DNA from 3 places in the Agrobacterium sp. A3-95 genome. Region 2 is predicted to be linked to each of the others. Evidence: riboswitches for the same ligand, from Rfam matches in the RefSeq annotation. Region 2 holds a riboswitch; each other region holds the start of a gene.
The links. Region 2 has a riboswitch for thiamine pyrophosphate ahead of thiC (phosphomethylpyrimidine synthase ThiC). Riboswitches for the same ligand answer to the same signal wherever they lie in the genome.
Positions count from the first base shown of each region.

Region 1 (11,124 bases), on a different contig from region 2:
GCCGGTGAGAAGCGCTGCTTCAGGCAGGTTCGGCGTGACGATGGTGGCGAGCGGCAGCAGGTCGCGCCGTAATGTCTCGATCGCATCCGCATGCAACAGACGGTCGCCGGAGGTCGCAACCATCACGGGGTCAAGCACCACCGGCTGGGGCTGCTGCCGAAGCCTTGCAGCTATGGCCGCGATGGTTTCGATCCGCGATACCATGCCGATCTTCACCGCATTGACGGCAAGATCGGAAAAAACCGCATCCATCTGCGCGACGATGGTGGCGACGGAAATATCCTCCACTGCCGTCACACCTTTGGTGTTCTGGGCGGTGATGGCGGTGATGACGCTGGCGGCATAGGCGCCGAGTGCCGAGAAAGTCTTGATGTCGGCCTGAATGCCCGCGCCGCCGCCGCTGTCTGAGCCGGCGATGGTCAATGCGATTGCTGTCATGACTGTCTCGCTTTCAGCGCTGCATCGACTGCCGCGCGGAAGTCCCTGGTTGTGCTGGCAATATCGTTTGCGCGGAAGATTGCAGAAATGACGGCGACACCATCCGCACCGGCGGCGATGACGTTCGGCACCCGGGCAAGATCGATACCGGCGATGGCGCCCACCGGCATGCCCGGCCGCAATTCGCGGAGCAGAGTGCGGAGCGTCGTAAAGCCGTCAAGGCCGACAGGCTTGTCTGGATTGACCTTGGAAACGGTTTCGAACACGCCACCAATGCAGGCGTAATCGGTGGGCATGGAGGCCGCCCGCTCGGCATCGGCGCGGTTCTTGACGGTGAGGCCGATGATCGCCTTATCTCCAAGGATGCGTCTGGCGGTTTTGGCATCCATATCATCGGCGCCGAGATGCACGCCGTCCGCGCCAGAGGCGAGCGCCACATCCACCCGGTCGTTGATGACCAGCGGCACGCCCGTGCCGGCAATGGCTTCGCGAATGGCGCTGGCGTTTTCGATCATCTCCCGCGTGGAGGCGTGTTTGTCGCGATATTGCAGAATGGTCGCGCCGTTGAGTGCGGCCGCCAGAGCAAGCTCGCCCAAGGGCGCAACATCGCCGATGCTCGCATCGACCAGCGCGTTGAGACGGTAATCAACCTTGTTCATGCTCAATCCTCGCATGGTTTATTATGTCTTCGCCGGAAATTTCTGAAAGCACATCCAGAAATGCCGGCTCGAATGTGCCGGGGCCTTTGGCGTTTTTCGCTGCCAGTTCGGCTGCGACACCCGTGATGGCGAGGGCGGCGGCGGCGGCCGTCAGTGCGTCTTTTTCCACCGCCATGAAGGCGGCGATGACGCCACCCGATAGGCAACCCGTGCCTGTCACCTTCGCCATCCACGGGTGACCGTTGACGATTCTGACGCTCCTTGTGGCGTCGCGCAGGTTATCGACAGGTCCGGTCTCTATCCTGATGGCGTTCGGAACAGCACCGATCAGGCTCATCTCAGCGCTGTTGCCGCGCACGATGGTGGGTCCAAGCGAGATCAGGTCACGCGCGAACGCCAGTCGCGATGGCGAATAGTCGCAATGCACGGGGTCCAGAATCCACGGCTTGCCAGCCGCGCGGGCGATCTCGACGGCAAATCGAATGACTTTGCGCCGGTCGGCGTCGAGCGTGCCGAGATTGATCGTCACCGCATCGGCTTTTGTGACGAAAGCACCGATTTCTTCGAGTGAAGTCGTCATCGAGGGTATGCCGCCGACGACGGTAATGCCGTCCGCGGTGAATTTCTGTACCACGGTGTTCATCAGGCAATGCACGCGCGGGCGCGTCTGCCTTACCCTTTCGAGGATCTCTGCGGCCTTCGCCGCAGTCGGAAAACTGTTTGCCATGGTTATTGCAACTCCACGGCAATGTCTTCCGCTGCCGGCGCCTGCTTGATCAGTTGCATGTCCTGCATGAAGGTGCCGAAGCGTGTGTAGCGGGCGCGATCGAGTGCGGCTGGACGTTTGGCGAAACGCGGCAGCGTATCGAAAAACGCCTGTTTGTTCAGCGCGTCGTCAAGGTTCGGATAGGCCTTGATGAAAAGCTGCCAGGATTCTTGCGGGTGGTTGGTGATGAAAATCGCCGCCTGCTCAACGGCCGAGAGAAAACGCGGCAGGCGGCTATCTTTCACGAGATCACGATGGGTGACGAAGATGAGCTCGTCATATGCGGGCACGCCATGTTCCTCGGGGAAGAACGAGCGGCCTTCGTGGCCCTCAAGCTTCATCTGCGTCAGTTCGAAATTGCGGAAACCGCCAAGCGTGGCATCGACCTTGCCGGCGATCAGGGACGGCGAGAGTGAGAAATTGACGTTGACCAGTTCCACATCGTCTTTCGTCAGTCCCTCCTTCTCCAGCATCCGCTTCAGCATCGCATCCTCGAAGCCGGAAACGGAGAAGCCGACCTTCTTGCCCTTCAGGTCCTTCAGGCTCTTGATCGGCCCGTCGGCCAGAACGGTGACGGTGTTCAGCGGGGTTTCGACCAGCGTGCCGAAACGGACGAGCGGCAGCCCGGCATCGTGGTCTAGATAGAGGTTCGGCTGGTAGTGAACGCCGATATCGGCCTGTTTTGCCGAGACGAGACGCGGCACGGCGGATGGGTCCGCAGGCGGAACCAGCTCAACGTCCAGCCCGGCATCTGCGAACAGGCCGCGTTCCTTGGCGATCACCATCGGTGCATGGTCCGGGTTCACGAACCATTCCAGCAATACGGTAAGCTTGTCGGCCGCCTGCGATTGCACGGGCGCAAACACGATTGCTGCCGCGACGACGAGGGAAAGAAGAGTTCGTTTCATGGTGCCGAAAGTCTCCGCAAATGTTTGAAAGGAATGAGATGGTCTGTTTCTTTGGCCCAGGGGGCGAGGTTGGCCGTTGCCCGGTCGACGACAAGCCGCAGCAGCACCGCCATGACGGCGAGAATAGTCATGGCGGCGAACATTGTGTCGGTCTGCATGCGGGCATTGGACTGGATCATGACAAAACCGAGCCCGGCGGAGGCGCCCACCCATTCGCCAATGACCGCGCCGAGCGGGGCGAGCGGAGCTGCGACCCTCAGCCCGGAAATGAGTGCGGGAAGCGCCAGCGGCACACGCAGCCGGGTGAGGATTTGCCAGTGGCTCGCCTCCGTCAGCGAGGCGGCATCGAGGATTGTCCGATCCGTGCGGTTGAGGCCGTCGGTGAAGGCTGAAGCGACGGGAAAAAAGATGATGATCGCCGTCATGACAACTTTCGAGGCCATGCCGAAACCGAACCAGAGTACGAGAATAGGGGCCAGCACGAAGACCGGAAATGCCTGCAACACGAGAACCATGGGCCAGACGAGGCGGCCAAAACGCGGGACGGCGGCAATCGTAAAGGCAACGAGAATGCCGGCGGCAATGCCAGCCGCAAGCCCGACAGCCATTTCACCTGATGTCACCATGGCCTGTCCGAACAGGAAGGCTGGCTGGCGCAGGAGTGCTGCGGCAACATCGGCGGGCGAGGGCAGGATGTAGCGGGGCGGTGCAAACAGCCAGATGCCCAGCTGCCAGACAATCAGAATAAGAACGACGCCCTTCAGCGCATGGGAGGCACGCATCGGCCGGGACTCAGACGCAGCCGTACCGTATACGAAGGGAAGGATGTTTCATCATCATCGTTCGGTCTCCAGCTGTGGCGATCACGGAGATCCGGGCAAAGCGGAGAAGAGAAAGGGCAGTAACGCAAACGCGCTACAGTTTCCGTTCCTACGCCGGCATGACCCGGATCAGGTTCAAGGGTCCGGCTCATCGCCATCTCAGCACCGTCAGGTGCTCCCCTCGGAAGAGACTGTTTTGCTAGGAGGGTTTTGAAGTAATGTCAACGTTGAAAGTTAACGAGAATATTGGCGAATTTGCCGCGAACATATTAGTTGTTGATTATATTAAGTTTATCAAAAATTAGTTATTTATTGAAACCGCTTTTCAATTCCGCTGTATTAGCTTTATCTCCCAGATTGGTTGGGGGCGAACTTGAAAAACTTCTGGCGAGAGAAATCTGGAAATTTTGGCATTCTGACCGCGCTGCTCATGGTGCCTCTGTGCGGGGCTGCCGGTGTGACGCTCGATATTACGCGCGGCATGTCGGTCAAAGCCGATCTGCAGCAGGCAGCGGATTCCGCGGCTCTGGCGGCAGTCGCCGATATGTCCGCAAGTGTTCAGGCGGCAAAGAAGATGTCGGGGGACGGTGTCATTCCCGTCGGCAATGAAGAAGCCCGGGCATTCTTCGATGGCAATCAGCGCGGCGACGCGGACTACACCATTACCTCGGTCGATGTTTCGGTGATCAAGCACGGCAATGTGGTCGAGTCGTCCGTCAGCTTCAAGGCGTCGGTCAGCACGACCCTCTCAGGGCTTCTGGGGAAGGATTTCGTTTCGGTTGCCGGCACGGCCACGGCCAAATACGAAACGGAAACCTTCAGCGATTTCTATCTTCTGCTTGATAATACGCCCTCCATGGGAGTGGGCGCGACACCCACGGATGTTGCCACCCTGGTTGCGAATACTGGCGATAAATGCGCTTTTGCCTGCCACATCGTGAAGGACGGCGTGGCAGACCCGAACAGCTATTACTTCAAGGCCAAGAAACTCGGGGTTACGACGCGTATCGACGTGGTTGCCAAGGCAACCGCCAGCCTGATGGACACGGCAAAGTCCACGCGCAAAAGCAGCAATCAATATCGCATGGCCGTCTATACCTTTGGGGAACGGGCGGAAGATACCAAGCTGCTTGAGGTCGTTTCGCTAACATCGGATCTGGACGCAGCAAAGAAAAAAGCTGGTGAAATCAACCTGATGTCGATCCCCTATCAGGGATACAACAACGACCAGCAAACAGATTTCGACCGGGCACTGATCCAGATTGGAGATAAGGTCGGCAGTTCGGGCACGGGCGCAAGCTCGGCGAACCCGGATAAGGTTATTTTCTTTGTTTCAGACGGGGTGGGCGACAGTTACAAGCCGTCCTCCTGTACGAAAAAACTGACGGGAGGCCGCTGTCAGGAGCCGATCGACATCAAAGACTGTACGAAATTGAAGGAAAAGGGTTTTCGTATCGCGGTGCTTTATACCACCTATCTGCCGCTGCCGACGAATGATTGGTATAATAGCTGGATCAAGCCCTTTCAGGCGGAAATCGGCTCACGCATGCAGAGCTGTGCTTCCCCGGGCCTGTATTTCGAAGTCAGCCCGTCCCAGGGCATCAGTGATGCGATGACGGTGCTGTTCAAGAAAGCCATTACATCACCACGCCTGACGGGCTGATGGCCGTTTAGCGGGGCCTGTTAGAGCATCGGTTGAACGCCGCAATATTTGCGGCGTTTTTTGGAAATGGCCGGAAGGTGATGCTTCAAGCGATATTGCGAAGCTGTTCAAATAACGCAGTAAAGGGCGTTTCAGCGCGGTAGAACACAGCCGGCTGGCCTATCGGAGCCTCCACGGTGATCTCGTGCCCGCCAAAATACCGCGCGCCACTCCAAAGATGCACCCATTCCCCATCACCCGGAAGGTAAAGCGTGCGCTGCGTCTCCCCCGCCTTCCACACGGGTGCGACCAGCATGTCGGCCCCGTAGAGATAGCTGTCCTGAATGGCATAGGTCTGCCGGTCGTTCTCGTGATGCAGGAAAAGCGGGCGCTGTACCGGCAGGCCGGTTTTGGCCGCTTCAGTGGAAAGCGATTTGAGATAGGGGGCGAGTGCGACATAGATTGCCGTCATGCGGGCAAAATGGCCAAGAACGGTCTCGTCCTGATCGATCTGGAGATTGTCGCGCGGGCGATTGCCCTCATGGGTGCGCATGACAGGAGTAAAGGCTGCCATCTCCGCCCAGCGCATGATGAGTTCCGGGGTTCTGACATTGCCGAACAGGCTGGTATAACCGCCAATATCGGAATGGTGATAGGCATTGCCGAGAAGACCGGAGGACAGCGCACCGCATATGACGGTGACGAGACCGTCATGGCGGGAGAAATCGACGGACTGGTCACCGCCCCACAGCAGCGGGCAGTGGGCTTGCACACCGGTAAAGCCCGCGCGCATGAAGAACAGCGCTTCGCCGGTTTTGCCGCGGCTTTCAACGGCCTTGGCGTTGACCTCTGCCCAGAGCGTCGGCCAGGCATTGTGCATCAGCTTGGCGTCGATGCCGTTCGATAGCGTGATGTCGATCGGCAGATATTCGCCGAAATCGGCCATCCAGCCGGAAAGGCCGAAATCAAGCATGTTCTTGCCGATGATCTCTTCGGAAAACCACTCGGCTGCGGCCGGATTGGTGAAATCGACCACGCCACAATCGAACTCGCCGAAATCCACGAGCGCCGTCTTGCCGTCCGCGCCGGTGGCGAAATAACCGGCCGCCTCCGCCTCCGGAAAAAGCGGGCCGTCGACGCAGAGATAGGGGTTCACGTATCCCAGAAAACGAATGCCCTGATCGGCAAGCTCGGCGATCTTCTGACGCAGATGCGGATAACGCGCCTCATTGGCCTGCCAGTCCCAGAATAGCCGGGCGCCGAAGGATGTCTGGCGAAGCCCCACCCAGTCCTCGCACCACAGGCCGGAGACCTTGGTTCCGGCAGCGCGGATTTTTTCCAGCCGGGCAAAGGAGTTGGCGCCATCCTTTAACCCGATGATCGCGCCGCTATAGACCCACCCCGGTAGTTCCGGCTGGCGTCCGAACCGCAGCGAGAGGGCAGAAACGATATCGGTGAAACGATCGCCGGTGAAAAACTCAATTCTTTCGGGGATCGCCCAGATCTCGACTTCGTGGAAATCTTCGTTGCGGAAATCGAAGACCGAATAGGCGCTGGTTTCCACATGCAGCGCATATTTGCGCGACGACAGATAGGTCGGCTGCGGGTAATTGGTGTTGTAATAATCGCCACCCGCCTTGCCGCTGACGTCAGCCTTGAAGGTGATTTCAGCGGTCTTGTCGCGGCCGACACCGGGTTCGGAGGTCCAGAGCGGAAAGCGGCGGCCGCGCATGTCGAAATAGGACATCTGTTCGCCACCGCCCCAGACATGTTCGTCCTCATCTGCGATGATCCGCAGCCACAGCCGATTGATGGTTTCATCCAGCGCCGTGACCCTGATGGCATTTCCATCCAGCGCCAGATGAAGGCGCGCGGCCTGCCCGGGTGCGGAAGACAGCGTAACGCTGTCGCCACTGACTTCGGCGTGGCGGAGCGCAGTTCGTTCGATGACATAGTCCTCGATATCGAAATTGCCGCGATACATATCCATCCGCTCCTTGCCGAAACCAGCAAAGAAAGCCGGGTTCTCAGGCGAATGAGAAAGAATGGTGTGGCTGCCAATCGCAAGCGTGAAGCCGTCTTTGGTCTTTTCGAATTGCATGACTATACCTGTTTAACCCTTAAGACCGCCGGCGGTGAGACCGGAGACGACGCGTTCCTGAAAGATGACGATCAGGATCGCAACCGGGACGATGCCGACCACCAGCGCCGCCGAGATGACGGGCCAGGGGAAAGCGAACTCGCCCTGGTAAAGCTGGATGCCGACCGGCAGCGTGCGCAGTGCCGGATTGGAATTGAAGGAAAGCGCCAGCAGGAATTCGTCCCAGGCGTTCACGAAAGCGAGAATACCGGCGGTGAAGACGCCTGGCGCGCATAGCGGCACGACAACCTTGAACAGCGCGCCGATGCGGGTGCAGCCATCAATCATGGCGGCGTTTTCCAGATCGCGCGGGATGCTTTCGAAGAAGGACACCAGCATCAGCGTGCAGACCGGCAGTGAGAGCACGGTGTAAGGCAGTATAAGAGCGGTCCAGCTATTGAGCAGGTTGAGCGCACGCATGATCTCGAACAGAGGCACCAGCAGCGTTACCAGCGGGAATGTGGAAACGGCGATGATGAGCGAGAGGATCAGCGCCCGGTACTTGAGATCGAGCCGCGCCAGCGCATAGGCTGCCAGCACCGAAATAAGAATTGTGAGTGCCGTGGAAAGCAGCGCGACCATGAAGCTGTTGAACAGGAAGAGGTGCAACGGCTGGTCGGAAAAGGCCTGCATGTAATTGGCGAGCGTCGGCGCATGCGGAAACCATGTGATCGGTTTCACCGTCAGTTCCGCTTCGGTTTTCAGCGAGGTGAACAGGATCCATATCGCCGGAAACAGGCCGTTGACCAGCAATATGGAGGCCGCAATGAAGCGCAGCGGCTTGCCGGAGAAGAAGGAGGACAGACCGGAGGAGGTCGCAACGGTGCTCATGGGATCAGTCCTTCGTCCTGATAATGCGGAGATAAACGGCGGTGACGCACATGGAGAGCGCAAACATCATGACCGCCAGTGCCGAACCGTAACCGAGATCGAGGAAGGAAACAGTGTTCTGGTGAATGTACATGGCGAGCGTCGTGGTTGATGTGCCGGGGCCGCCGCCGGTCATCATGTATGGTATATCAAAAGTCTGCAGCGCCGTAATCGTACGGAAGATGAGAGCAACGACGATCGAGGGCTTTAGGAGCGGTAGCGTGATCTCGAAGAATTGCCTGAGCTTGCCGGCGCCATCCACATCGGCGGCTTCATAAAGCGAGCGCGGAATGGTTTGCAGCCCTGCAAGGATCATCAGTGCCATGAAGGAGGAGGTCTTCCAGATGATGGTCAGGCAGATGGCCGCAAAGGCCCAGTTCGGCGAGTTGAACCAGATGATGCCTTCAAAGCCCAGCCGGTTCAGCACATCGTTGACCACGCCGTATTCGTAGTGGAAAAACCACGCGAAGATGAGGCCGGCGAACGACAGTGGCAGCGCCCAAGGGATGAGCAGTGACAGGCGCATCGGCCATTGCATCGAAAACGGCAGGTTGGCGAGGAGCGCAAGGCCCAGGCCCATGAACAGCGCTCCAGGCACCGTTATCAGCGTTATCAGCACCGTATTCCAGGTCGTTTCCCAGAAAATCGGGTCATCGAGCATCGCCGTGTAGTTTTCAAAGCCGATGAATTCCGCCGGCAGGCCCGATGTCAGCGAAAGGCTGAAAAACGAGGTGTAGACGAGACGCGCCACCGGATAGACGATGATAAGCGAAAGAAGAATGGCTGCAGGCGCCAGCAAAAGCACGGCAAGCGACCGGTCACCGAGATCGAGCCACCGCGTCCAGCGCGGCTGCGGTTTCTCGTCCACCCTGACCATTGTTCTCTCCGGCATCGTCACGTCTGCCACTCCCGCAACTGAATTCACGTCATCGTCTCCCGATCAGACCGGTTAAGTCCCGGCCCGTTTATCGCGCCGTTCAGGCGATTTTCACTGGTTCGGCCAAACAGGCCGGTAACGGCATGTCCTGTATGCCGCCCCGGCCACAGGGCTTAGCGCAATACGCGGCGCAGACGGCTTTCCATCTGCTTTGCGCCGTCTTCCGGCGACATCACGCCCGCAAGCACGCCATTGACGGTGGTGCGGATCGTTTCGCTGACCTCGTTGTAACGCGGTGTGACCGGACGGGCCTTTGCCGTTTCAACAACCGGAAGAGCATCCGCAAACCAAGGGATGGACTTGGTCACATCAGCATCCTTGTAGAGCGAGGCATAGGTGGGCAGCAGCGCGGCATTGATGGCCATGAACTTCGAAACATCCTGGCTGGACAGATATTCCACCAGTTTCTTGGCTTCGTCCTGCTGCTTGGAATAGGCGGAAACGCCGAATTCCCAGCCGCCGAGGCACGTCGTCTGCTCTCCGCCCTTGACGGCCGGCAACCGGGCGACGCCAACCTTGTCGTTCACTTGGGATTCCTTGCCCTGAAAATGGGTCCAGGCGTAGGACCAGTTGACGGCGAAGAGAACCTTGCCCGCCTGGAATTCCTTGCGCGTGTCGTCGGTCGCCACTTCGGAAATGTTCTTCTTGGAAATGCCTTCGTCGACGAAGCTCTTCCAGAGCTTCAGCGAATCCACGGCCGCCTGATTGTCGAAATTCAGCTTGCCGTTTTGAACCAGCGACTTGCCTTCGCTCCAGTAGGGGAGCAGGAACGTGCATACCGCACCTTCGATGGCCTTACCCTGGAAGGAGAGGCCCTGAAGTTCGGGGTTCTTTTCGCCCTCCATCACCTTTTTTGAGGCTTCCTTCAGCTCATCCCAGGTGGTCGGCGGCTGGATGCCGTATTTGTCCAGCAAGTCCTTGCGATAGTAGAGGAACATGGAATCGGCGAATGCCGGCAGCGCCACAATCTTGCCGTTCACGGTGTTTGCTTCTGCATAGGTCGGCAGGTAGGCGGACAAGTCCTTGCCGGAGAAATCGCTGGTCCAGCCAGCGGTTGCGAACTGTGCGGGACGGATGACATCGAGCATCAGCACGTCGAGGCTCGAATCCTTGGCAGACATGACGGTGTTGAGATATTGCGCCTGCATTTCGGAGGTGTTGCCGCCGGTCTCGATCACGACTTTCACGCCCGGCGTCTTCGCCTCATATTGATCGAGCGCCTTGCGCCACACGTCGGGTTGATGCTGGCTGGAAACGAAGATTTTGAGTTCGGCGTCGGCAAAGGCCTGTCCCGAAAAGCTGAGCATCGTTGCGCAGAGCGCCGCTCCCGTAAGGGCTTTGAATTTCATGTTTTCCTCCCGTTATTGAAATCTTGAAGCCGGGCCGGTGGCGGCCCGATCCTGTCACTGAATGGAGCGTTCCGTCGTCACGTCGAACAGGTGCACCTTCGATGGGTCGAGGCCGATCTTCAGTTCCTCATTCGGAGCCGGTTTCATCTCTGGCGGCATTCTCGCTGTCAGCGCCGCATCACCGAGGGTGAAATGCACCAGCGTATCCGACCCCAAAGGCTCCACCACCTGCACCTTGACGGAGAGCTGTGTGTCAAATCCCCCGGCAGGACCGAAATGTTCAGGGCGAATGCCGACGATGACCTCCCGTCCATCGAGCGCCGTTTCACGGGACGGTCTGATTGCTGCCAGTGGAAGAGAGTTACCGTCCGTAAATGTCAGCCTGTCGCCGGTCACTCTGGCGCGGGCGAAATTCATGGCAGGCGCACCGACGAAACCGCCGACGAACACGCTTTCCGGACGGTTATAGACCTCGTCCGGCGTGCCCACCTGCTCGATATCGCCGCCGCGCAGAATGACGATGCGGTCAGCCAGCGTCATCGCCTCCACCTGATCATGCGTCACGTAGATGATGGTGGTGCCGAGCTGCTGGTG
Region 1 covers NZ_JBNWDR010000002.1:718,894-730,017, forward strand. The annotation lists gene thiD (bifunctional hydroxymethylpyrimidine kinase/phosphomethylpyrimidine kinase) at 1-438, opposite strand, end outside; gene thiE (thiamine phosphate synthase) at 435-1,097, opposite strand; gene ACQZ5Y_RS08855 (hydroxyethylthiazole kinase) at 1,084-1,824, opposite strand; gene ACQZ5Y_RS08860 (ABC transporter substrate-binding protein) at 1,827-2,771, opposite strand; gene ACQZ5Y_RS08865 (ABC transporter permease) at 2,768-3,553, opposite strand; TPP riboswitch at 3,682-3,784, opposite strand; gene ACQZ5Y_RS08870 (TadE/TadG family type IV pilus assembly protein) at 3,966-5,255, shown strand; gene ACQZ5Y_RS08875 (alpha-glucosidase) at 5,341-7,335, opposite strand; gene ACQZ5Y_RS08880 (carbohydrate ABC transporter permease) at 7,348-8,205, opposite strand; gene ACQZ5Y_RS08885 (carbohydrate ABC transporter permease) at 8,210-9,121, opposite strand; gene ACQZ5Y_RS08890 (ABC transporter substrate-binding protein) at 9,295-10,530, opposite strand; gene ACQZ5Y_RS08895 (ABC transporter ATP-binding protein) at 10,585-11,124, opposite strand, start outside.
Region 1: it holds a riboswitch for thiamine pyrophosphate, as region 2 does, so the genes downstream of both, ACQZ5Y_RS08865 (ABC transporter permease) here and thiC (phosphomethylpyrimidine synthase ThiC) in region 2, are expected to answer to the same signal.

Region 2 (11,124 bases):
CTTCAAAAGGCGCAGACCAGAAATGGCGGCTGCTGCCAACGGTCGCCGAGCCAAGCGCATTGACGGCGACGATGGCCGCCACCTTGTAACCGCCGGAACTGACAGCGCTTGCCGAACCAAGTCCACCCTTGAAGGTGGCGGTGGTCGCCCCCGTTCCCGCGCCGACTGTTCCAAGCCCGAAGGGCTCCGCACGCGCCGCCCTGAAAGCTGCATAGCCCATCTCGCGATAGGGCGAATGCAGCCCCCACTCCTTGTTGCCACCATTCAGCAGATCCATGAGGATCGCCTGCGGCACAATGGGAACACGGGTGGAACCGACTTGCAGGCCACGCCCGATCTCGCGCAGACCGGCCTGAACACCACCCGCTGCATCCAGCCCGAAGGCCGAACCGCCTGAAAATACGAAGGCATCCACGGTTTCCACCGTCATCGCCGGGTCGAGCAGGCCGGTATCACGACCACCGGGCGCCCCGCCAAGAACCGAACCGGAGGCGATTACGGGTTTTTCGAAAACGATTGCGGTGACGCCGGAGCCGAGTGCAAGATCGGTGACATTGCCGACCAAAATCCCATTGATATCCGTCAGAAGATTATTGCGTGCCGCCATGCCGTTCCCCTTTTCTCCCGGTATCCCGCCGCCACGGGGCACTGTCAACGCAAAAGGTGAATCAGGAAAATACCGCCGTGCCAATCACCGGTGTCGAGGGAATGGCCATATCTCTTGGCTCCAGCGGGCCCGCCACAAAAGCCTGATGCCCGGCCTCAATGGCGCGGGCGAAAGCTTCCGCCATTGAGGCCGGGTCACCCGCCCCCGCGACCGCCGTGTTGAGCAGAACGGCATCGTAACCAAGCTCCATCACCGTCACCGCATGTGACGGCCGGCCGATACCGGCATCGACGATCAGCGGCACATCCGGAAAACGCGCCCGCATGGATTTCAGCGCCATCAGATTAAGCGGCCCCATGGCGCTGCCGATCGGCGCGCACCAGGGCATCAGCACCTTGCAACCCGCATCCAGGAGCTTTTCCGCCACGACAAGATCATCAGTCGTATACGGAAAGACTTCGAAACCATCGTCGCAGAGAATTTTCGCCGCTTCGACGAGCGCAAAGACATCGGGCTGCAAGGTGTCGTGATGGCCGATGACCTCCAGCTTGATCCAGTTGGTGTGAAAAACCTCACGCGCCATCTTCGCCGTTAGCACCGCTTCCTTCACGGTATGGCAGCCAGCCGTATTGGGCAGAATGTAACGATCCAGCTCGCGGATCAGCTCGAAAAACTGGCCACCCTTCTTGCCGCCTGCCGTTTCCCGACGCAGCGAAATCGTCAGAATATCCGTGTTGCTGGCCCGCACTGCATCGGCAAGCACGGCGGGAGACGGATAACGCGCCGTGCCGAGCAGGAGGCGCGACGAGACCTCACGGCCATAAAGCGTCAGCATGGCCTCAACCTCCCTGCATCGGCGAGAGGATTTCGACACGGTCGAACGCCTTCAGTTGATAATCGGCGCGCTCATCCGAATGCACCAGATCGCCATTGACCGCCGTCGCCAGCCACTCGCCTTCATAGTCGAGGCTGGTGAGTAACCCAGCCAGCGTCTCGGTGGCGAGATCAAGCTCGTCGCCATTCACCAGAAGTTTCATGATCCTGTTCCTTTCCAGAGATATTTTGGCAGACGATTTCAGCCGCCTGCCGCGCCATCGCCGGCGACAGCAGGAAGCCATGCCGGTGGGCGCCGTTGATGAAGACGGTCCGGCCGTCCTGCGTAACTTTCGGCAGATTGTTGGGATAGGCGGGGCGCACGCCCGTTCCGGTCTCGATGATTTCCGCTTCGCCGAAGGCTGGATGTACGGCATAGGCGGCGTTCAGAAACTCCATCATCGAGCGCGCTGAAATGGCTCCGGCATCCTCTGTCTCGATCATGGTCGCCCCCACCATGAAGCGACCCGGCTCACGCGGCACGATGTAAAGCGGAATGCGCGGATGTAAGAGCCGGACGGCGCGCGACAGGGAAACCTCTGACGTGGCTAGATAGAGCATTTCTCCCCGCACGCCGCGAAGATTGGCAATCTCGCCCACCGCCGCAGCGCCCGTGCAATCCACCACCCGATCGAACGGCTGCTCATCCACCGGAATACCCATATGAAACCGCACGCCCAAGCCGCAAAGCCGCGTATGCAGCGATTTGAGTGCAAGGCGCGGATCGAGATGCCCCTCGCCCGGGAAATAAAGCCCGGAGCGGAACCGCCCGGCAAGGTCAGGCTCCAGAGCGGCGATGTCACCCTCATCCACCCACTGGTATCCAGTTGTTCTGCATGCGAAACGCGAAAGCTCGGCTTTGTCGCGGGCGGGCGCGACGACCAGCGTGCCGTGTCTGATGACAAGGCCGGGGGTCGCCTCATCCCACCAGTCGAGAGCCGCCTGGCCGAGCGTTAGTACCGCCTCGTCCGCACTTTCACGCTCGCACCAGGGTGCCAGCATTCCGCCCGCATAAAAGGATGCGCCGCGCGAGGCTTCAGCATTGCGCTCCGAAACCTCCACGGTTGCGCCGCGCCGCGCCAGTTCGAAGGCCGCCGTCAGACCGGCGACCCCCGTTCCCTTAACAAGGACACGCATGCTACTGGCCGTCTGCCGGGGTCGCGAGCGGCATGTAAAGCTCGCCACCTTCCTTGAAGCGCGCGGCCATGGCCTCCAGCCCTTCCTTCTGCGCCTCGGCGCGGATGTCGTGGGAAATCCGCATCGAGCAGAATTTCGGCCCGCACATCGAGCAGAAATGTGCGACCTTGTGCGCCTCCTTCGGCAGGGTCTCGTCATGGAAGGAGCGCGCCGTGTCCGGATCCAGCGACAGGTTGAACTGGTCTTCCCAACGGAACTCGAACCTTGCACGCGACAGCGCATCGTCCCGCACCTGTGCCGCCGGATGCCCCTTGGCGAGATCGGCCGCGTGAGCCGCGATCTTGTAGGTGATGACACCGACCTTCACGTCGTTACGATCAGGCAGACCCAGATGTTCCTTCGGCGTGACATAGCAGAGCATCGCCGTGCCAAACCAGCCGATCATCGCTGCCCCGATGCCGGAAGTGATGTGGTCGTAACCGGGGGCGATATCGGTCGTTAGCGGCCCAAGCGTATAAAAGGGCGCCTCACCGCAGGTCTTCAACTGCTTGTCCATGTTCTCCTTGATCTTGTGCATCGGCACATGGCCGGGGCCCTCGATCATGACCTGGCAATCCTTCGCCCATGCGATCTGTGTCAGCTCACCGAGCGTCTCCAGCTCGGCAAATTGCGCGGCGTCGTTGGCGTCGGCAATCGAACCGGGCCGCAACCCGTCACCCAGCGAGAAGGAAACGTCATAGGCACGGCAGATGTCGCAGATCTCGTCGAAATGCTCGTAGAGGAAGCTTTCCTTGTGATGATGCAGACACCACTTGGCCATAATCGACCCGCCGCGTGAGACGATACCGGTGACACGGTTGACGGTAAGCGGAATGTAATGCAGCCGAACACCGGCATGGATGGTGAAATAATCCACGCCTTGCTCCGCCTGTTCGATCAACGTGTCGCGGAACACTTCCCAGTTCAGGTCCTCGGCAATGCCGTTGACCTTCTCCAGCGCCTGATAAAGCGGCACCGTGCCGATCGGCACCGGCGAATTGCGGATGATCCATTCGCGGATATTGTGGATGTTGCGCCCGGTCGAAAGGTCCATGACGGTATCGGCACCCCAGCGGATCGCCCAGACCATCTTCTCCACCTCTTCGGCCATGGAGGAGGTGACGGCGGAATTGCCGATATTGGCGTTGATCTTGACCAGAAAATTACGGCCGATGATCATCGGCTCAAGCTCGGGGTGATTGATGTTGGCCGGGATGATGGCGCGGCCCGATGCGACTTCCTGACGGACGAACTCCGGCGTCACATAATCGGGTATCTGCGCGCCAAAACTCTCGCCATCACGAGCCAGATTCTCCTTCGCCGCTTCGCGCCCCAGATTTTCGCGGATGGCGATGAACTCCATTTCTGGCGTGATGATGCCTGCCCGCGCATAGGCAAGCTGCGTTACGGCTTTTCCTTCCGTGGCCCTCAGCGGCTGGTGGCGCACGGCAAATTCAGGCGTCAGGCGCTCGCCAGTGGCAAAGCCGTTATCCTCCGGTTTGACGTGCCGACCGTCGTAAGCCGCGACATCGCCGCGCGCTACAACCCAGTCGTGACGCAGGCGCGGCAGACCCTTTTCGATCAGAACGTTATGCAATGGATCGGTATAGGGGCCTGAGGAATCATAGACCGTGACCGGCGGTTCTCCCGCCGTCGGGTGGACGGCGATTTCGCGCATCGGCACGCGAATATGCGGATGCAAAATTCCGGTTTTGTGGATTTTCGTGGAGGCGGGATGCGGCCCGGTTGTGACGACAAGCGGGATATTCTTGGCAACGATATTCATCATGAGGCTCCAAAGTTTGACAGTGGAGACCCAGTTCGAGCCGGAATGATGGAAAATACCGACGCATCGGCAGCGCAAGTTACACGCAATCCGACCTTCGGTCTTTGCACCGTCCCTACGCCAGTATGAACTGGATCAGGTTCAACGGGTCACTGCGCATAAAAGCAGAATCTCAGCCCCTTGACGGGACACCCCTGGTGAATGGACACAAGAGAAAACACCGCCCGACATTTGTCAAGGGTGCTGCTGATGGCTGGCAAAGGTGGACGAACAACAAAAGCGCCGTTAGTGGTAATTAACCTAACGGTTTAGGCGAATATTATCGTTTTCAAATTAACGATAAGCACAAACCATCCTGATGTTAAATTCATGGGAGATAAGTCGGAATGAATGCGACTATTCGTGAAATACTGGCAAAATTCGGCCAGCTTCCTACGCCCGTCGATACGATTGAAAACGAAGCAGATCTTTATGCGGCAGGTCTTTCTTCCTTTGCATCGGTGCAATTGATGCTGGGTATCGAGGAAGCTTTCGATATCGAATTCCCCGACAACCTCTTGAACCGCAAGTCCTTTGCCAGCATCAAGGCCATTGAAGACACCGTTAAGCTCATTCTGGATGGTAAAGAGGCAGCCTGATGAATGTGACCGTTGCGCCGCAGGATGAAACGCTGTCCGCGCGCGCAAGCCGCGTCGCAGCAATTGCCGCCAAACACGCGGACGAGGTGGACGTCACCGGTCGCTTCCCGGAGGAAGCCGTCAAGGCGCTGAGACAAGAGCGCCTTCTCGGCATTCAGGTCCCGTCCTCTCTTGGTGGCGAAGGCGCATCCATACAGCAAATCGCCGATATCTGCGCCCGGCTTGGCCAGGCCTGTTCGGCAACCGCGATGATTTTCGCCATGCACCACATCAAGGCATCGAGCCTTGTGGAACACGGCGAGACAAGCCCATGGCATGCGGGCTTCATGAGCCGCATTGCAAGCGAACAGCTTCTGCTCGCCTCGGCCACGACCGAAGGCGGAATCGGCGGCAATCTGCGCAATTCCATCTGCGCGATTGAGGTCGAAGGAGACATCTGCCGGCTGGAGAAGGACGCCACCGTCATTTCCTACGGCAGCAATGCGGATGCCATCCTCATCACCTCGCGCGCCCACAAGGATGCCGCCCCGGCCGATCAGGTGATGACCGTCTTCCTGAAAGATCAGTACAGGCTCGAGAAGACCCATGTCTGGGACACACTCGGCATGCGTGGCACCTGTTCGGACGGTTTCCTGTTCCGCGGCGAGGCACCGGCGGTGCAGATATTCCCAAAACCATTTGCGGAAATCGCTGCGCAATCCATGCTTGCAAGCTCGCATCTTCTGTGGAGCGCCGTTTGGTATGGCATCGCGTCGGATGCGGTGCTGCGCGCGCAATCCTTCGTCAGGACGGCAGCACGCAAGTCGCCCGGTGTCACACCGCCAGGCGCTATCCACATTGCCGAAATTTCCACGAAATTGCAGGTGGTCAAATCCAACGTCATTGCGGGCGTAAAGGCTTACGAAGACACCAAGAGCGACCCGGACAAGCTGATGTCCATGGCGTTCGCGGTTGCCATGAACAATGTGAAGATCTGTTCTTCGGAAACCATTCTGGAGATCATCGACCAAGCGATGCTGGTCTGCGGCATCATGGGCTACAAGAACGGTACGCCCTACAGCCTTGGCCGACACCTGCGCGACGCGCATTCCGCGCGCCTGATGATTTCCAACGACCGTATTCTCGGCAATTCCGCCAATCTCCTGCTGGTTCACAAGCAGGACACCAGCCTCTTGGGATAAGACCATGGATATGCAAACATCGTTTCTCGATCGACTGTTCGAAGAAGGCCTGCTGATTGAAACGGGTGTCGATGGTCTTTACGGACGCAGCGGCCAGTTCGAGGATGTCATTGCCGCATTCGAACGCCTGATCGACCGCACCGGCGGCCCGGACAGTGCAGAGGCGATCCGCTTTCCGCCCGGTATCAACCGCGCCTATTTCGAAAAGAGCGGTTACATGAAAAGCTTCCCGCAGCTTGCGGGCACGGTGCATTCCTTCTGCGGTTGCGAACTTGACCATGTCAGCCTTCTCAAATCCATGGATGAGGGCGGCGACTGGACAAAGGACCAGAAAGCAACCGATATCGTGCTGACGCCGGCCGCTTGCTACCCTCTTTATCCGACCATCGCCAAGCGCGGCGCATTGCCTTCCGGCGGCGGTCTCTACGACATCCAGTCCTATTGTTTCCGCCATGAACCCTCGAAGGACCCGGCACGTCAGCAGCTTTTCCGCATGCGGGAATATGTGCGCATGGGCACGGAGAGCGATGTGACCGAATTCCGCCAGACATGGATGGATCGCGGCGTGGCGATGATGGAAGCCGTGGGCCTTGAAGTGACCATCGACGTGGCCAACGATCCCTTCTTCGGCCGCGCCGGCAAAATGCTCGCCAACAACCAGCGCGACCAGAACCTGAAATTCGAACTGTTGATCCCCGTCACATCCGCCACCAACCCGACGGCCTGCATGAGCTTCAATTACCATCAGGACGCCTTTGGCCAGAAATGGGGATTGAACCTCGACAATGGTGATGTGGCTCACACCGCCTGCGTCGGTTTCGGCCTTGAGCGCATTGCGCTGGCACTTTTTGCGCATCACGGTCTGGATGTAAAAACATGGCCCGAAAAGGCCTTGAAAACACTCTGGGGCTAACCATTCATGCGGCAGATTTTCCCCGGTCTCGATCCCAAAAATTATGCGCAGCACCCGCTTCATTCTTCGGAAAGAATGTGGCCGGAGACCAATTGCTACATCGACTTGTGGATCGAGGTGCTGGCCTCGAAAGGGTTGCCGCCTGAGGCCATGTTCGGCTTCACACTGACGCAGGATTTCGAAGGCGACCAGTTCACCTTCTTCAAGGTGCCGCTGGAAGATCTGGAAGCACTTTATGGCGTTCGCGCCACCGAACTTGCGATCTTCGACCGGGTGGAAAACCATATCGAAGCGCAGCTGGAGCGCGGCCGCATCTGCCTGATCGAGATGGACAGCTTCTATATGCCCGATACCCACGGGGTGGGCTACCGGAAGGAACATGGCAAGACCACCATCGCCATCAACCGGCTGGACCTTGCAAACCGGGAGCTCGATTATTTTCATAATGCAGGCTTTTTCCACCTGTCGGGCGAAGATTTCGACGGCCTGTTCCAGCATCACCTGTCAGAGAGCGAGCCGCCCTTCCTGCCCTATACAGAATTTGCGAAATTCGCAGACAGCAACCCTTCGCCGGCGCATATCCGCAAAACGGCCGAACGGCTGCTGAAGTTTCATTTTTCACGGCGACCATCCGACAATCCGGTCAGGGCTTTTGCAGCCGTGTTTCCGGCTCAGGTCGAGAAGGTGGCAGACCGTCCGTTTGGCTTTTTCCACAAATATGCCTTCAATACGCTGCGCCAGCTCGGCGCCAATTTCGAACTGGCGGCGAGCCACCTCGAATGGCTGGACAAGAGCGAATTTGCTGAAGCGCGAGACCACGCGCTGCGCATATCCGAGGTCGCCAAGACCGTGCAGTTCCAGCTCGCTCGCGCCGTCACACGCCGTAAATTCGACGCGCTCGCCTCGGTGCTCGATCCGGCTGCGGAAGCATGGGATGGTGTGATGGAAGCCCTTGCGGCAAAATTGTCGAACACCAGCGAGGCCGCGTGAGGACTTATCTTCCGCGCGAAAGCGAAAAATTGCTGAGTGAAGGCTGGACGCTGACACTGACGTCCGCCAATGCCTGCGAAACGCCCTCGGAAATTCCCGCAACTCTTGAAAGCCTTCACGTATCTGTTCCCGGAACAGTGGCGCAAGCTCTGGAACTGGCCGGGAAATTCGACCGTTTCAATCCGACACCATTGAACGACAGGGATGCCTGGTACCGTCTGACGATGATTTCCGATGTGCGGCAGCGGGCGATCCTGCGCTTCGACGGCCTGTCGACGATTGCAGAAATCTTCCTCAACGGCGAACTGATCGCCGCCAGCCAGAGCATGTTCGAAAGGCTGGAAGTGCCGGTTGAACTGACGGGCGCGGACGAACTTTCGATCTGCTTCCGGGCACTTTCGCCAAGGCTCGAAAAAACCGGTCCCCGCGCCCGCTGGCGTCCGCAGATGATGAACACCCAAGGTCTGCGGCTGATCCGCACCACGGCGCTCGGATATATGCCAGGCTGGTGCCCGGAAATCCATGCCGCCGGCCCATGGCGACCCATCAGCCTTATAGGACAGGCAGGCGTGCTTTGCACGGTCCGGTCCTCGCTCGACGAAACCGGGAGGGGAACGGTCAACATCGCCCTGGAGGCGAACCACGACATTCCATCCGCACGGCTCACCTGCGCTGGTTACAGCACCGATCTTTCCAGAGGTGAAAACGGCGAATTCTTGGGCGAACTCCGGATACCCGATGTCGAGACTTGGTGGCCGCATACCCACGGCAGACCGGCGCTTCATGAAGTCGTTCTGGAACTGGATGGTAAGCAACACAGGCTCGGGCGCACCGGCTTCAGGCGCGTTGAGGTGGATTACGGCGAAGACGGCAACGGTTTCGGCATCCGGATAAACGGGCACCCCGTTTTCTGCCGGGGCGCAGTCTGGACGACCGCCGACATCGTGCGGCTGCCGGGAACAAGACCGGACTATGAGCCTTGGCTTCGAAAAGCTGCCGAAGCCGGCATGAACATGATCCGCGTCGGCGGCACGATGGCCTATGAAACGCCGGAGTTCTTCGCGCTGTGCGATGAACTCGGCATCATGGTTTGGCAGGACGCCATGCTTGCCAATTTTGATTATCCAGCAAAGGATGAGGCGCTCAGCCAGCACATCGTTACGGAAGTCTCGCAGTTCCTCGAGGCGACCGCCCTTTCCCCTTCGCTGATCGTTTTTTGCGGTGGTAGCGAAATGTACCAGCAGGGCGCGATGCTCGGTCTGCCGGAACAGATATGGAAGGGAACGCTCACCGAGACAATTTTGCCCGAAGTCCTGACCGAAAAACGGCCGGACGCGGCCTATGTGGCGAATTCCCCTTCAGGCGGCGCCTTGCCCTTCTTTCCCAATGCCGGAGTTGGTCATTATTACGGTGTGGGCGCCTATTGCCGTCCGCTGGAAGATGCCCGCCGGGCCAATGTCCGCTTTGCTGCAGAGTGCCTGGCCTTCGCCAATATTCCCGAACAGGAAACGCTGGACAGACATCTTCCCGCTCTGGCGGTGCATGATCCGCGCTGGAAGGCGCGCACGCCACGCGATCGCGGCGCTTCCTGGGATTTCGAGGATATTCGCGACCATTATCTGAAACTGCTTTACGACGTTGAGCCGGACGTGCTGCGTCGGGAGGATGGCGGCCTCTATCTCGACATGTCTCGTGCCGTCACTGCCGAGGTCATGGAAGCAACCTTCGCCGAATGGCGTCGCGACGCGTCCCCTTGCCGGGGCGCCCTGGTCTGGACCTTGCAGGATCTCATTCCCGGCGCTAGCTGGGGTATCATCGATGCCACCGGCAGACCCAAATCCGTCTGGCATGCGCTGAAAAGAGCGTTTCGTCCCATCCAGGTCAGCCTTTCCGATGAAGGCACCAACGGGCTGGACATTCATGTCATCAACGAAACCGGCGACAACCTTGACGCCATGCTGGAACTGACCTGCCTGCGCGATGGCACGCAACCTGTCGTCCATGCCAAACGGCCGCTCACGCTCTCGCCGCGACAGAGCCAGACCATCGCCGCAACCGATTTGTTCGGCGCCTTTTTCGATACGACCTATGCCTATCGCTTCGGCCCGCCCTCCCATGATGTGACGGTAGCCCGGCTCCGCGATGTCGCGACCGGATCTGTCATCGCCGACGCATTCCATTTTCCTCTCGGTCGGAAAAAAGCACTGCACGCCGCCAACCTTCAGGTGGGGGTGAGCGAGGCGAACGGCATCTGGTCGCTCGAGATCGGCACGGACCGGCTGGCGCAATCCGTCCATATCACGGCGCAAGATTACCGCGTCTCGGAAAGCTGGTTCCATCTCGCACCCGGTGAAACCAGAAAAATCGACCTTCTGCCGGAGACAGCAACATCCGAAACGCCCCCTTCCGGCGATGTCGTCTCGCTAGGCTCCAGCCGGCGTTTTTCCTTTTAGAGCGATCAGCTTCACCGCATCGATGTAGGCTTTTCTGGCCTCAGGCGTTGAAAGATTATGGTCGGCGTCAGGAATAATCGTCAGCGACACATTCCGATAGGCCGACAGGCCCCTGCCATCGGCGTTGAAATAATACCGGAAATGCTCAAGCCCGTCGTCATTGTCGCTGTAAAGCAGGCTGATGGACACATCCCTTGTCTTGAGCTTGTCGAAAGCACCGTAGACGGCACGCCCTTCCTCGCTCCCCCGGCGGGAAAGCCTTGCCGTTTTTATCGAGAGCTTCTTGAGCGTCGCCTTGGCGATATTGCGACCAGCGCTCACCACATCGACATCGCCGCTGACGAGACGCTTGAACGTAGCGCCCTGGCGAAAACGCTGGCTGTATTCCCCAAAGGAACGTGGCGGTTTGTGCAGCGCTTCATCGACAGAGCGGCCTTTTCGCCAGTGGAACACAACCGGATTAACCGCAACCACCCCGCTGATCCGGTCATCGGCAAGCGCGCCATT
Region 2 covers NZ_JBNWDR010000005.1:350,427-361,550, reverse strand. The annotation lists gene ACQZ5Y_RS16200 (P1 family peptidase) at 1-607, opposite strand, end outside; gene ACQZ5Y_RS16195 (thiazole synthase) at 669-1,442, opposite strand; gene thiS (sulfur carrier protein ThiS) at 1,447-1,644, opposite strand; gene thiO (glycine oxidase ThiO) at 1,613-2,617, opposite strand; gene thiC (phosphomethylpyrimidine synthase ThiC) at 2,619-4,442, opposite strand; TPP riboswitch at 4,537-4,648, opposite strand; gene ACQZ5Y_RS16175 (acyl carrier protein) at 4,829-5,080, shown strand; gene ACQZ5Y_RS16170 (acyl-CoA dehydrogenase family protein) at 5,080-6,261, shown strand; gene ACQZ5Y_RS16165 (amino acid--[acyl-carrier-protein] ligase) at 6,266-7,174, shown strand; gene ACQZ5Y_RS16160 (DUF1839 family protein) at 7,181-8,164, shown strand; gene ACQZ5Y_RS16155 (glycoside hydrolase family 2 protein) at 8,161-10,617, shown strand; gene ACQZ5Y_RS16150 (serine aminopeptidase domain-containing protein) at 10,588-11,124, opposite strand, start outside.

Region 3 (6,960 bases), on a different contig from region 2:
GGGATTACTCTCCAAGAGACCCCTGAAGGCACCGAACCGGAAATTGGGTATCATCTGTGGCGTGGCTTCTGGGGGAACGGCTTTGCTACTGAGGCTGCGACAGCTTGTCGGGGCCATGCGCTGAACACCCTTGGCCTGGGCAGGGTGGTCAGCATAATAAGCCCCGAAAATATACCGTCGCAGAAAGTCGCGGAAAAAGTCCATGACCGAATGGAGGTCTACCAAAAACGGCTCCAGAGCAGCGGGCGCATCGTAAATCGATACCTGTATATTAGCCAAGCTCAATGACCACTACGGGCCAACTGCGGTCTTCCGCTTCGCGCCAATTGTGGTCATTGTGGCTGCTGCTAAACTTCCTACTCTGCGGCTTCGAAAAAGCCAGCGAAACAAGTTTAGCTTTTATTTAAGATGTTGTGAGAACAGCTTAAATCCTAACGAAGTTGGTGCGGCTTTAGATTTGGAATATTTCTCAGCGATAGTTGGTACTTTGGAATTCCTTCGGGGAAACCCTGACGGCATCCATCGCTCAGTAAAGAAGATTGAGCGACTTCCTGCTCCCAGCGAATTGAGTTGGTGCTTAGAAGGTGCTCCGCTAGTAGATTTCTGCGGACTCTCTGACGTTGAGCACTTAACGTCCCTTTATCTTGTTGAATGCCGCAAGCTCACCTCCTTTCGGGGGATCGCAACGCGATTTCCGAAGCTCAAAGCTCTTTGGGTCTATTCATGTGATCAACTGAATACCCTTGATGGGTTGCAATTTTTGAAGGAACTCCAAGCTTTAACGATCTGGCCGTCCTTCTCCGGTAAGAACAAAGTTGACTCTTTTTCGCCACTCTCTGACTCCACCTCACTGAGCACACTAATCTTCTCGGGCAATGTCAGCGATGGTTCGTTGAAGCCTCTTTGGGGGTTGAAACTGCTTCACCAGCTTTTTCTGTCAAACAATTTCTCTTGGCAGGAATTTGCTCAGTTCGAGGCCCAGCGACCGGATGTCGATTTCCCTTGGAAAGGCGGCGTTGTCCATAATGCCAACCCGGCAATATTGACCTGTCCATCCTGCGGTAAACCGCAAGCACTGCTGACTGGTAAGGGGATCAGGCTGTGCTGTCCCGATTGTGATGCTGATCGCCTAGCTAAGCACATTAAACGCTATACCAAATTGTCGCGCAACTCCTGATTTTTTTCCACGGCCAATGACCGGTTTGGGCCGTCGGCAGTCCTTCCCTTCGCGCCAGAAGCGGTCACGGATGCCTAAGCAATCGGACATCGCCGCGATCAGGTTCGCTGCGACAGATTTCAAACCCAAACCCCATGTGCATCCTTCAAAGTTTAGGCTAGTCTCATCAGTACCGAGGGGTGCCCTGTCAAAGGGCTGAGATACTGTTGGGCGAACGCAGCGCAGTGACCCTTTGAACCTGATCCGGATCATGCCGGCGAAGGGACGGGTCAGACGCCTCTCTCTTTTGCCGGCCTCATAAAAGGGGCCGCAATGACGTTACATAGCCAACTTGCACGACTGAGCGCACAACGTCCGCCTACGCTTGTTACGTTGACCCTTCTATGCTCCCTTTCGGTGCTACCATTGAACATCTTCCTGCCGTCGATGGCGCACATCGCAAGAGATTTCCAAAGCGATTATGCTCTCGTGAGCCTGTCTCTGGCGGGCTACGCAGCTGTCGCCGTTATACTGGAACTGATCATGGGGCCGATGTCCGACCGGTTCGGGCGTCGGCCGATCGTCATCGTCAGCCTCGTATTCTTCACAGTCGGGTCCATCGGTTGTGCTCTTGCATCCAATATCTGGGCCTTTCTTACCTTCCGTTCGCTCCAGGCGGCGATCACCTCCTGCTATCCAGTTTCAATGGGGATTATCAGGGACAATGCTGGCAAGGAGCAGACAGCAAGCCGCATTGGCTATGCAGCGATGATCTGGGCGCTGGCACCGATGATTGGCCCGGCGCTTGGCGGTTTGGCGGATGAGGCCTTGGGCTGGCGGGCTATCTTCTGGGGCCTAGCGCTTGCGGGCACCGCAATGTTGACCTTGTGTTGGTTCCAACTCGGTGAGACGAACAGAATCCGATCTGGCTTCATAGCGCAGCAGTTCCGCGCATACCCAGCGCTTTTCCGCGCGCCACGCTTTTGGGCCTATGCGCTGTGCATGGGGTTCTCCGTCGGCACGGTCTACGCGTTTTTCGCCGGGGCTCCCTTCGTCGCTACGATGTTCAACATGTCGTCGACTGCGCTTGGTCTCATCGTCGGCAGCATTACGGCTGGCTTTGTTTTTGGCAGCTTCCTGTCTGGGCGCTATGCCGGCCGATATCGACTGACGACCATGATGATCCTGGGGCGGATCATTGCTTGCAGCGGTCCGGTGATTTGCCTGACCCTGCTATTTGCTGACGTGAAGAATGTGGTTGCGTTGTTGGGTCCTTGCATTCTGGTCGGCGTTGGCAATGGCTTGACGATGCCAAGTGCCAATGCCGGTGCTCTCTCCGTACGACCTAACCTTGCCGGCAGTGCAGCCGGACTGGCTGGCGCGATCACGCTTGCAGGTGGGGCTACCCTGTCCTCGATCACGGGCGCCGTGCTGACGGAAGGCAATGCGCCCTACGCGCTGTTCTCCATCATGCTTCTGTCTACCGCGCTTGCGCTGTGGGCTTCGGTCCTCGCTGCGCTCGCCGAGAAGCGTAGCTCGGTCGCGATGAATGACTTCAACCGATCTTGCCGGGAGTGATACATGGTGGATGATACGCCTACCTTAGCAGCCAGCGCCGTAATTCTCGATGGGCAGAAGCGCATCCTTTTGGTTCAACGAGCCAACCCGCCAGATGAGGGAAGCTGGACCCTGCCCGGTGGGCGCGTCGATCCTGGGGAAACCTTGGAGCTGGCCGCGATCCGTGAGGTCTTCGAGGAAACGGGGCTGGTGATCAGGATCGTCAGTGAGCTGGGAAAATTGCATGTCCCAGACGGCAAAGGGGGCATCTATGAAATTCACGACTTCCTGGGCGAAAAAATCTCTGGCGAAGCGTCCGCCGGGGACGATGCCGCAGCCATTGGCTGGTTCAGGAATGACGAGCTTTCCAAGCTTCCGCTGACGCCAGACTTGTTGCACTATTTGAATCTGTACGGCGTCTATCCATAGTCACGCGAAGCCACACTTTTGCGGCGGCCAGTGAACGGTTTGGGCCGGCGTCGTGCTCCTTCAGAATGCCGATGATCTGTTCGTCTGTAAAACGATTGCGCTTCATTCCCTGGTCCTCTCAATGGGCCAGAGCTTACTTCAAAATGGATTATTTCAACGGGGCAAGGTCAGCGGCGAGCGAAAGACATTTTCAGCACGCAAGATCATCTATTCCTCCGGCATAGGCGCGAAGGAAATCTTCCAGAAGTATCACGGCATCGATCTGCCAATCCGCTATTGGAAGAGCCACTTGGTCGTCACCAAGGGGCTGGCCCATGCTGGCGTCTTCTTCTTGGACCCGCATGAAGCCGCGATGATGCACCATGGCGAGGTCAGCATAGTCGGGTTTAATGAGGACGCGCTGCTTAGTACCGAGCCCTCTTATGATGTAATCCCGGAACGGGCGCAGAATCTGCGTCGCGGAATTCGCCGGATTTTTCCATCATGGGATGAACAAGGCTCTCGCGACGTCGCATGCGTAAAGGTTGACTATGTCACCGATCTCGCAAGCGCCCGTTCGCTCAATATCGCCATCAGCGAGCCGATCCCTGGTCATGTCGTGGTCCTCCCCGGCAAGATGACTGAAGCTCCATACCTTACGGACGTATTGACGTTCTTCATTCACGATAGGCTCGACAATTCGGACATCGCCCTCAGACCGTGCGACGAACTCCCGACTCTTGATGCAGAAACGACTAGAGAGGTTGCTTGAACATGACTTCCCCACCTTCATGGACGATGTTCGCCGTTCACGCGGACTCATGACCATCGGAGACATTCAATATCTTGTGCAACGAGGAAACGTCATCTTTGATCCGTTCTCCATACTCATCTCGGCGACGGTAAAGATCGGCACGGGCAATACGATATTCCCTTGCGTTTCCCTGTTCTGCAACGATCTTGGTGAACTGTCGATCGGCGACGACAATACATTCTTCAGCAATTCGCTCGTTGAAGCGGTTTCCGGACCGATCATCATCGGCTCGTCCAACCAGTTCGGTGAAGGCGGCTTCACGGCAAAGACGAACCGGCCCGCGGCAGGGATCGTGATTGGGGACAACGGGCGCTATCTGGGCGGTGCGGCTGTGTTTGGGGAGCTACCCTCGGGACGGGCAGCCAGATTCTCGGCGCGATCATTGTCGATAGCTGCCATCTAGAAGCTGGCCACTCCTATAAGGACACCGATCCGGATCTTCGAGCGGGCTTGCTGAAGGGGGCTGGTACTGCCCGCAATCTCACTGTGCCTGTCGGCCAAGTTATTCTTGGCAATGGCACGTTCTCTCCGGCTGAAATCAAGCCCCAGTCTTTCTTTCACCCCAAAGGGAAATAACATGCCTTCAGTCGAATTGGGGTTGGGCCTGTTGTCGATAGGTCGGCAATGGGATGTGAATGATGTGCTACCTCCGAAAGAGGAGGCAGCACTTTCGCTGATCGAGGCCGCATATTCGAACGGTTTGCGATTGTTCGACACGGCTCCCGCGTATGCCCGAAGCGAAGCGATCCTGGGCCGTGCGCCTGTGCCAAGCAGCGAGATCACGATCGCCACGAAGATGGCGCCTTGTCGTGGAGGGAGGGGCGGATCAGCACTTCGGCCGAAATACCGAGCGTTGCGTGCAATTGCCGGATCATTTCGATCGACAGGCCGCGTCGTCGATTAAGGATTTCCGAGGTGCGGTTGCGGGTGCCGAAGATCGGCTCGAGGTCCTTGCGGGTCAGCCCTTGCTGTTCCATTCGAAATTTGATCGCCTCGATCGGGTCAGGCGGGTCCATCGGATGATGCTTGGCTTCATACACTTCGATGAGGGTTGCCAGAACATCAAGTCGGTCGCCGTCTCGCGTACCGCTTTTCGCACCCCAAAGCTGCTCCACTTCCGCGAGCGCCGCGTCATAGCCCGCTTCCGTGCGAATGGGCTTCAGGTCAGTCGCCCACAAATGGGATGGTGGCCGGTTGGCGGAGGTGGCCGATACGCCAGGATCGCCATTGACGCAACTATCCGCCGCCCTCGCCATTGTACGCTCTGGGCCGGATCAAGACTTTATCGTTGTCGCGCCATTTCGCTGAATTGACTCGAGCCGCATTTAGACGTCTGCACGTTACCTACAATAGTCGTCAATGGTGTCTTCACCGCACCACGGTAGCCCCTGTGCCAGAGTAAATTCCTTCTCTGCACCTTCGCGGGAAAAGAACATGCCGTGGCTTTCGTGGACGAAGTATCCGTCTTCGAACGTTATCTGCATCAACGACCAAGGTTTGATCGCGTCTTCACCATGTTCACCAAGCAAAAGAATACTGCTGCTGTCCGGTGTCATCGCAGTATCACCAATGGTGGTCTGCCCGAAGGGCGTAACGACCGCCACATCCCCCACGAACAAATTTTCAAAATAGGTCAATAGCGGTGCTTCTACCAATGTGTCTGGACACAGGGGGAATCGAGCCGGAATCTTCCAGTTTCGCTGTAACGCACCAGGGGTTTCAGAGATAACGAGCGGACTTGATTGTGTGCCTGTGTAAGCCATCCGATGTCCTTTCAACAAGATTTATCGGATCGTTGTTGCGTCGCCGGAAAAAGTAAAGTTGGATAAACGAAACAAACAGCTCCGCTGTCAGTAAGTGCATAGGTACACCGACAGTAAGGACTGCACGACAGTTGCATAATTGCACCACAACAGTTTGGGTCGGTTCCTGTTAGGATCGAACGCATAGCTCTTCTTTTCAGAGAGTCTTCTGGAGGACCGCATTCAATGTCGCGTCGGAGTTCCCCGGTTTATATGCACACAGCTCAAAAAAGCATGTATTCGGGCGTGGGTTCCAGGAACGCCCCATCCTTGACCGTCGAGAAATATGCTTTTTGAATGGCATCTCGCTTTTCGGAGGCCCAGCTATCAACATGCGATGGCCGCAGATAGAAATTCTCGGTGGTATCAAGAACAAGCGTAGAAAGCGCAAGTAATCGAGTATCGCCGTTTTTGAGCATGACTGGCGCAATGTATTTCCTGGCATGCGCTGACTGCGTTTTTGGGTAGCTGAAAATCACAGCAGTTTCGTCCTGCGACAGAGGTATGATGTTTAGAGCTATGCGTGGCCTTTTATTGTCTCTCGGGTTCTCCACCGTAGGGAAGAAAGACGAAGATGCCACGACTGAAGGACGGCTCGTGCTGCTGGACCGGAGTGTCTTTAAGCCATGCCTTACACGCCTTTTATGATGTCGCAGATGCCCTTGCGGATGACGTCCTTGTCGGCGATCTGTCCTGCCTGAATGTTGAAAACAGCATCGATCCGGACAGCGGCGCCTTTCTGGCGGGCGACAACGCGCAGCGTCTGAATCCTGCCACTTCCGCTGGTTTCCTGGTGGGCATCGATTGACGACAGTGCCTTGTTGATCTGGATACCTGAGAAACCTTCCGCTGCGACGGCCTGGGCGAGCTTTTGAAGGACAGCGGGTGCTTTGGCTTTCGGCAGTTCCTGAAAGGATTTGTAAGAGACAGCTGTGACCATCGGCACACCTGAGACTGTGAAGTTTTTCTCGCACGATGCTGCGAAGGCCGGGCTGGAGACGGTGATCAGACCGAGAATTGCGATGGCATGTTTCATATTGCGTAATCCGGTTGTTGGTGAAGGTTTTCAGCTGCTGGCCGCATCAGAATGTCGACCGTTTTCCTCTGTAGGTTGATGGCGGTGGTAATGCTTCATGGGCTTGCGCAAGCGTTTCCAGCCATGTTGCGAGGCCATCTGGAACTGTATCGTTGCCGGCTTGCAGCGCCTCGATCCATGAGAGTTC
Region 3 covers NZ_JBNWDR010000021.1:351-7,310, forward strand. The annotation lists gene ACQZ5Y_RS28100 (GNAT family N-acetyltransferase) at 1-288, shown strand, start outside; gene ACQZ5Y_RS28105 (leucine-rich repeat domain-containing protein) at 338-1,177, shown strand; TPP riboswitch at 1,343-1,459, shown strand; gene ACQZ5Y_RS28110 (Bcr/CflA family efflux MFS transporter) at 1,490-2,734, shown strand; gene ACQZ5Y_RS28115 (NUDIX hydrolase) at 2,738-3,142, shown strand; gene ACQZ5Y_RS28120 (FAD-binding oxidoreductase/lyase) at 3,195-3,893, shown strand; gene ACQZ5Y_RS28125 (hypothetical protein) at 3,943-4,338, shown strand; partial or broken gene ACQZ5Y_RS28130 (aldo/keto reductase) at 4,513-4,680, shown strand; gene ACQZ5Y_RS28135 (helix-turn-helix domain-containing protein) at 4,715-5,191, opposite strand; gene ACQZ5Y_RS28140 (hypothetical protein) at 5,276-5,698, opposite strand; gene ACQZ5Y_RS28145 (hypothetical protein) at 5,962-6,216, opposite strand; gene ACQZ5Y_RS28150 (hypothetical protein) at 6,369-6,773, opposite strand; gene ACQZ5Y_RS28155 (hypothetical protein) at 6,820-6,960, opposite strand, start outside.
Region 3: it holds a riboswitch for thiamine pyrophosphate, as region 2 does, so the genes downstream of both, ACQZ5Y_RS28110 (Bcr/CflA family efflux MFS transporter) here and thiC (phosphomethylpyrimidine synthase ThiC) in region 2, are expected to answer to the same signal.